Regions from separate parts of the Agarivorans sp. Alg241-V36 genome, predicted to be linked through region 2. Evidence: predicted binding sites of a transcription regulator. Region 2 holds the regulator's gene; the other holds the start of a gene.

Region 1 (3,808 bases), on a different contig from region 2:
GAAGCTGTATCTATTATGGCAACTATTTGTGGTCGTACTGACGCAGTAATGCCTTCTAACTTAGATCCAGCACGTGATAGCGGTAAACTACGCATCACTGAAGCGGTATGTAAAGGCGCTGTAGAAACTTCTGAGAAGCTAAGTGCTCCTCTTATTGTTGTTGCTACTGAAGGTGGTAAGTCTGCGAAATCTGTTCGTAAATACTTCCCACAAGCTAACATCTTAGCAATTACTACTAACACTAAGACTGCTGCTCAGCTTTGCTTAACTAAAGGTGTTATCCCTCACGTTGTTGAAAACATTGAAAGCACTGACTCTTTCTACGCGCTTGGTAAAGACTTAGCGATGGAATCAGGTCTTGCTAACAAAGGCGACATCGTAGTTATGGTATCTGGTGCACTAGTACCTTCTGGTACTACTAACACTTCTTCTGTACACGTACTGTAAACTACGTTTATTGAAGCTAAAAAAGGCGCCTTAGGCGCCTTTTTTTATGCCCGCGCTTTTAGCTTTGTGCAGCCGGCTTGTAGTCTGCTAAATGCGCCATATCATTTAATATCGAATCTATTTGCTCTAAGGCTAAAGCATCCATATTTATAGCCCTTGGATAAATTGGTTGATGGCGGTCATCTAACCAATGGCTTACCCAATAATTGGTTGAAAGCAAAAACTCGCGAGCATATTGCTCGTTTACCGCCAAACACCCACGCAAGCACACATCTAAATAAGACTGCAGAATGGGGCTATTGCTCTGTGGATGCCAATACTCTTTAGCCACATAAGTATAAATTCTAACTGCAGCTTGTGGCAGAGCATCTAGGAGATCGAGCTGAGAAACATCGAGCAATTCTCGGTCATAATCTTCTTCGCGTTTATCTAACTCTGGCAAGAAGCTTTCATCAAAAGGAATCAATACCCCATTCACACTGGCCTTGTTATCTGGGGTGATAACCACTGCCGAGCGATCTTCTGCACTTTTTAAACCACTCCAATAACGTTGATACCCATGTAAGCGCGCAGCGTAAGCATGTTCACCAGGAAAGGTACGCTGTCTGCAATCTGCATCAATTAAACTGCCATAACCAAAAATGTAAATCATTAATCACTCCTAGAGATCTGATGCGATAAAAATACTTGTCACTAAAACAAACCTAGCTGCGGGCTATTGCTCGACACATGATAATGAAACTGCTCCGCCTTATAGTCACAATGCTCACCACTGAGCCAGCTCAAACCTTGTTTAAGCTCGAACAATAAAGGCATGCGATGATGATATTGCTGTAAATCACTGGCAGCAGTTTGAGTAAGTACCACCAAATGCTTCTGCTCTGCGTTAGTTTGCAGGTATAAACCTCCCAGCAACAACAAATTTTGATGCTCAAGGCTGAACTCAAAACGCTCTTGATTACGCCATTCGTGCCAAGCTTTTACCGGCAGTAAACAACGCTGTGTTTTCCAAGCGTCTTTAAACATAGGTTTATCCGCGGCGGTTTCTGCTCGAGCGTTAATAATAAGCTGGGAATGATGAGGATGTTTTACTCCCCAGGTAAAAGGCTTACAACGTAAAGCATTTTGCTCAACAATTAGAGCTGGTAATGACTCACTAGGCCTATACTGCTTAGTTTCGCCAAAATCTAAAAATAACGAATCCACGCCTATGGCTTGTCGTATTTCATATTCACCGCCAATCATTACGCTACCGCACACGTTTTTGTTATCCCACCTTGATTATCTGCTGGCTGTTGCTAGCTAATAGTAAGTACAAACAGTAACATAATCTGCAGTAAACGCTTTCAAACTAATCGTATTTAAGAGGTAACATGAATACAACTACCCGCACTATGAACGTTCGCAAACGTATTGCATTGGTCGCCCACGACCATAAGAAAACGGCATTAATAAACTGGGCGAAAAATCATCGCGAAGATTTAGTGAAGCATCAACTATTTGGTACCGGCACCACCGGAACACTATTGTCACAGCAGGGTTTTGAAGTAGAAGCCTTATTAAGTGGTCCTATGGGTGGTGACCAACAATTAGGCGCGATGATTGCGGAAGGTAAAATAGATTTAATGATCTTCTTCTGGGATCCACTTGATGCGGTTCCTCATGACCCTGATGTAAAAGCGCTACTGCGCTTGGCAGCGGTATGGAATATACCTATGGCCACCAACCAAGCGACGGCTGAATTTATCTTAGCCAGCCGCCACTTTAATCAGGAGTTTTCGGTAGATGTACCCGATTACGCGGGTTACTTAAAACAGCGCACTAGTTAACTTAGGCCGCAGTCTGGCTTTCTGTATCACCAGCGCGGATCCTAAATAGTTTCCCAGAGTGAGTACGATTTGCTTTGTAATCTGGCTGTAAAAAGCGAGGACGAATTGATTTTAAATGCTCAATTTGCTCCTCGTTTAACTTACCAACCGGTAAACCCAAGGCTTTATAACTCAGTAATGGCCGAGCCGCTAAATTGATCATCATATCCACGTTGCTTCGTTGCTCATGAACATGTTGCTCATTCATTGGTTTTAACACACCATTTTCCATTAAGTTTGCTACGGCAGGTTCTTTTAAAGGCAGACTTAATACGCTGCGGCGAGTAATAATAAACTCGCGCAAAATTGCACGCTCTGAATGATCCAAACACGAGATCATCGAAGCGAGTCTTTGCAATTCACGACGATGCTGAACAGTGCCCGTGATACTAGTCACCATCAACAACAAACTGCGGCTAAGAAAATAAGCCAAACCCGCGACACAACTAATGGTTAATACCATACTCAGTTGCGCGTTTAAGCCTGCTTCAGGCAACCACTGCTTGGGAATAAGCAGTAACATTCCACTGGCAGTAAGTACCCACGCCATAAAAATGTCTAATATGCCCCAGCGGGCGATTAAACGTCCTAAAAATTCCATTGTTTTGCACTCCTGACAAAAAGCTGACTCTTCGCAGGTAGTGATAGCAAGGGCTGTGCCAGATAATAATAAGGCCGCATAAAGCGGCCTTAACTAAATAAAGGAAGTAACAATAACTAGGCTTCTTGATGCTCTGGAACCAGCGCCATTGCAGCTTTCATCACCTCAATGCCAGCGCCGTTCTTATGGGCATTTTCACTTAAGTGCCTACGCCAAGCACGGGCTCCCACGCAACCTTGAAACAAGCCCAGCATGTGGCGGCTAATATGTTGTAAACGGCCGCCTTGTGCTAAATGATTTTCAATGTATGGCAGCATTAGCTCAGCCACTTGATGGCGGCTTAAGGTTTGCTGCGGATCGTCAAAGATCTGTTGATCCACCTCTGCCAGTAGGTAAGGGTTTTGATAAACCTCTCGACCTAACATAACCCCATCAAGATGCTTTAAATGCTCCTGCACTTGTTCCAAGCTAGCTATTCCCCCATTTACGCTAATGGTGAGCTGCGGATAATCGGCTTTTACTTGATAAGCCCTTGTGTAGTCTAGCGGAGGAATATCGCGATTCTGTTTGGGGCTAAGGCCAGACAACCAAGCTTTACGCGCATGAATAATAAAGGTTTCGCAGCCTGCCTCAGCAACCGACTCAATAAAGTCCTTTAGAAACTGATAGCTATCTTGCTCATCGATACCAATTCGCGTTTTAACCGTCACCGGTATCTTAACTTGTTGCTGCATTTTGCTAACACATTCAGCCACCAGCTCTGGCTCTGCCATCAAACAAGCGCCAAAACGACCATTTTGAACTCTATCAGATGGGCAGCCTACATTTAGGTTTACTTCGTCATACCCCAAATCTTCAGCACGTTTGGCGCATTCAGCTAATTCCAGCGGAT
Region 2 (3,808 bases):
ATGTTGATGATCTCAGCGGATATGAATCGCTGCGAATGGCGTATATCGATGAAGGTGATAAAAACTCGGAATACACATTTCTCTGTTTGCACGGTGAACCAACATGGAGTTATCTATATCGTAAAATGATCCCAGTTTTTACTGATGCAGGTCATCGTGTTGTTGCCCCTGATTTATTCGGCTTTGGCCGCTCAGATAAGCCTATTGAAGACTCTGTGTACAACTTTGAGTTCCACAGAAACAGTCTAATTCAATTAATTGAACGCTTAGATCTTAAAAATATTGTGTTGGTTTGTCAGGATTGGGGAGGGGGCCTTGGTTTGACGATACCAATGGATATGCAAGATCGTTTCAAAAAACTTATTGTGATGAACACTGCTATCTCAAATGGTGAACCGCTGGCTGAAGCCGCAGTACAGTGGATGGCTCTTAATGAAACAATTTCAGAATTACCAGTAGCAGGGGTCATAGCATGTGATGCTGGCGCAGCTGTCAATGTGATGGATGCAATTGCGTATGACGCGCCATTCCCTGACAAAACCTACAAAGTTGGCGTGAAACGATTCCCACAGATGATCCCAACGAATGCGGATGATGATGCGGTGAAGTATGGACTTCGTGCGATTGAGTTCTGGTCAAATGAATGGAGCGGTGAAAGCTTTATGGCGATAGGAATGAAAGATGCAATCTTAGGTGAGGCAGCGATGATGCAACTAAAAGCGGTGATCAAAGGTTGCCCTGAGCCAATGAAAATTGAAGAAGCGGGTCACTTTGTTCAAGAGTATGGTGTTGAAGTAGCAGAGCAAGCTCTTGCTTCATTTACTATGATTTAGTTGTACTCATTCAGCCCTGACATATGCTCAAAAATGCTCATAAGCATTTTTGAGCATGCCGTATTGTTCTAAACACAGTGAACTTACAAACCAATCTTCCGAGAAGTTAAACCTAGGAATCAGTTATATGAAGACAAATATTGAAAACAAAGTAGTTGTAATTACAGGCGCAAGCAGTGGACTAGGTGAGGCAATGGCTAGAAAACTGGCTTCTCAGGGTGCAAAAGTGGTGTTAGGTGCGCGCCGCATTGAAAAACTGGACGCGATTGTTGCTGAAATTCAAAGCGAAAATGGTCAGGCAGTAGCATTGGCAACAGATGTCACTATAGGTGAGAGCGTTAAAGCACTGGTTGACTTGGCAGTAACGACGTTTGGTCGCGCAGATGTGATGATCAATAACGCTGGTATTATGCCGCTTTCACCTTTAAGTGCGCTGAAAGTACAAGAGTGGAATGACACCATCGATGTGAATATAAAGGGTGTACTTAATGGTATTGCAGCTGCACTTCCAGTGTTTGAGCGACAAGAAACTGGTCACTTTATTAACATTTCCTCTGTTGCTGGTCATAAAGTTTCGCCAGCGAGCAGTGTGTATGCAGGTACTAAATTTGCCGTTCGTGCAATTAGTGAGGGGCTACGTATGGAGGTAGGTCGTAATATTCGCACAACTGTCATCTCACCTGGACTTATTGATTCTGAGCTTAAACATGGCACCTCAGATGCAACGATCTCTCAATTTGTGAATGAGGTGTATAACGATGCCATTTCAGCGACGTCTATCGCTAATGCTGTCGCTTATGTGATTGAACAGCCAAACGATGTTGATGTAAACGAGATTGTACTGCGCCCTACAGTACAAGAGTTTTAACTGGCACTAACAGTATGTGTGGTCGATATGACGTGTGTCGACCATGATCTGTTGTAATGGATGAGTAATTTTGGACACCTGATTAGAGGTTTTCAATACCTCAGGTAGTCCATGAACTGCTAATTTAGAAGAAGCACTGACACAGTTCTGTCCAAAAATGAGCTACCTAGACTCTTCGTATCCTTCTTTATTCCAACCTCTGCTTATTTGTGATGTACGTCAAAAAATATAGGGTGTAGTTTCAAAGTAGCGGAAAGAATTCCAATGAAACTGAAACCTACAAATAAGTCACTGATTTAGATAAAGCCTTGCTTCATTATTTATGCTGTATATACTAACAGTGTGCTGTATAAACCTACAGGTAAATTATGAAGCCCTTAACACCTCGTCAAACCGAAGTCTTTGAACTTATTCGCCGCCATATTTCCGATACCGGAATGCCGCCAACTCGCGCAGAAATTGCCAAGGAGTTAGGCTTTCGCTCAGCTAATGCGGCGGAAGAGCACTTACGTGCTTTAGCTAAAAAGGGCGCTATTGAGATGATCCCGGGGGCTTCGCGTGGTATCCGTTTAAGTGAAGCGTACTTGCCCGCCAGTGCCAATGAGTCTGCGGCCGAGGAAGCAGAGCCGGGTTTACCTTTAATTGGCCAAGTGGCTGCCGGTGAGCCTATTTTGGCGCAAGAACATGTAGAGTCGCACTATGCGGTAGATGCTAACTTGTTTAACCCTCATGCAGATTATTTGCTGCGGGTGCAAGGTATGAGCATGAAGGATATTGGCATAATGGATGGCGATTTACTGGCTGTGCATAAAACCAATGATGTTCACAACGGCCAAGTGGTGGTGGCGCGTTTAGAAGACGATGTTACTGTTAAGCGTTTTGAGCGCGACGGTAAAATGGTTTACTTGCATCCAGAGAATGAAGAGCTCTCTACTATTGAAGTTGATTTAGAATATCAAAGCATCGAAATAGAAGGTTTAGCGGTAGGTATTATTCGCACTGCCGATTGGATGTAAGCCTTACATAGCAATAAGTTCCGCCCTTTTTAAGCCCAAATCAGCCTGATTTGGGCTTTTGTCGTTAGCATCACATCTTTCGTGTTTATCCATAAAAATCTCAACAATATATTTACATTTCTTTAACTTAGGGGTTAATTTATAAGCAGTAGCTTGTATTTAGCTGTTGCTGTCTACTACTTTTGGGGTGGGGGATTTCCCTTTTTCTGCAGCTACTTTCCTAGTTTGGAGAGTTGTTGTCGTTGGCTACTAGCAAAGGAGAGCGCTGTGGGCCGATGGATTCAGCTATTAATGCTGACATTCTTTTCGTCGCAAGTATTTGCGCAAGAAATGTCATTCAACTTACGTCCGGGTGTTACCGCCATTAGTGAGCAGGTTTATGGCCTGCACATGACAATTTTTTATATTTGTTGTGCTATTGGGGTGCTGGTGTTTGGCGCCATGTTCTGGGCTATTTTTCATCATCGTAAGTCTAAAGGAGCCAAGCCGGCTCAATTTCATGAAAGTACCAAAGTAGAAATTATTTGGACCATTATTCCCTTCATTATTTTGATTGGAATGGCGATCCCTGCCACTAAAACCCTGCTGGCCATGGAAGATCCTTCCGATGCCGATATCACCATTCAAGTTACGGGTTCTCAGTGGAAGTGGCATTACAAGTACTTTGACCGTGAATTAGAGTTCTACAGCGTGCTGGCTTCTGATATGGATGAAGTTAACGGCAAACTGGAAAAACGCAAAAACTACTTGCTTGAGGTAGACCGCCCACTGGTATTGCCTATCGATAAAAAAGTGCGGTTCTTGATGACCTCAGAAGATGTTATCCACTCGTGGTGGGTACCTGATTTTGCAGTTAAAAAAGACGCCAACCCAGGCTTTATTAACGAAGCTTGGACCATCATTGATAAACCCGGTATATACCGCGGCCAGTGTGCTGAGTTATGTGGTAAAGACCATGGCTTTATGCCGATTGTGGTTATTGCTAAAACTCAGGCCGACTACGATACCTGGCTAGCCGAAGAAGAGGCGGCTTATCTAGCTAAGCAAGCCCAAGAGTTAGAGCTGGTGGCTATGACCATGGAACAGGATGA

What was found. The regulator LexA, encoded in region 2, represses DNA repair genes until DNA is damaged. The targets are predictions, from matches to a motif close to TACTGTATNNNNATACAGTA.
Region 1: a site for LexA is predicted at 1,752-1,771, ahead of G6R11_RS20015 (SOS response-associated peptidase family protein). Genes of this name have one in related genera too.

Annotation. Positions count from the first base shown of each region.
Region 1 covers NZ_UNRE01000010.1:141,149-144,956, reverse strand. The annotation lists gene pykF (pyruvate kinase PykF) at 1-447, shown strand, start outside; gene G6R11_RS20020 (gamma-glutamylcyclotransferase family protein) at 506-1,099, opposite strand; gene G6R11_RS20015 (SOS response-associated peptidase family protein) at 1,141-1,707, opposite strand; gene G6R11_RS20010 (methylglyoxal synthase) at 1,821-2,276, shown strand; gene G6R11_RS20005 (super-infection exclusion protein B) at 2,278-2,916, opposite strand; gene dusA (tRNA dihydrouridine(20/20a) synthase DusA) at 3,033-3,808, opposite strand, start outside.
Region 2 covers NZ_UNRE01000006.1:367,229-371,036, forward strand. The annotation lists gene G6R11_RS15720 (haloalkane dehalogenase) at 1-833, shown strand, start outside; gene G6R11_RS15725 (SDR family oxidoreductase) at 961-1,701, shown strand; gene lexA (transcriptional repressor LexA) at 2,070-2,717, shown strand; gene coxB (cytochrome c oxidase subunit II) at 3,048-3,808, shown strand, end outside.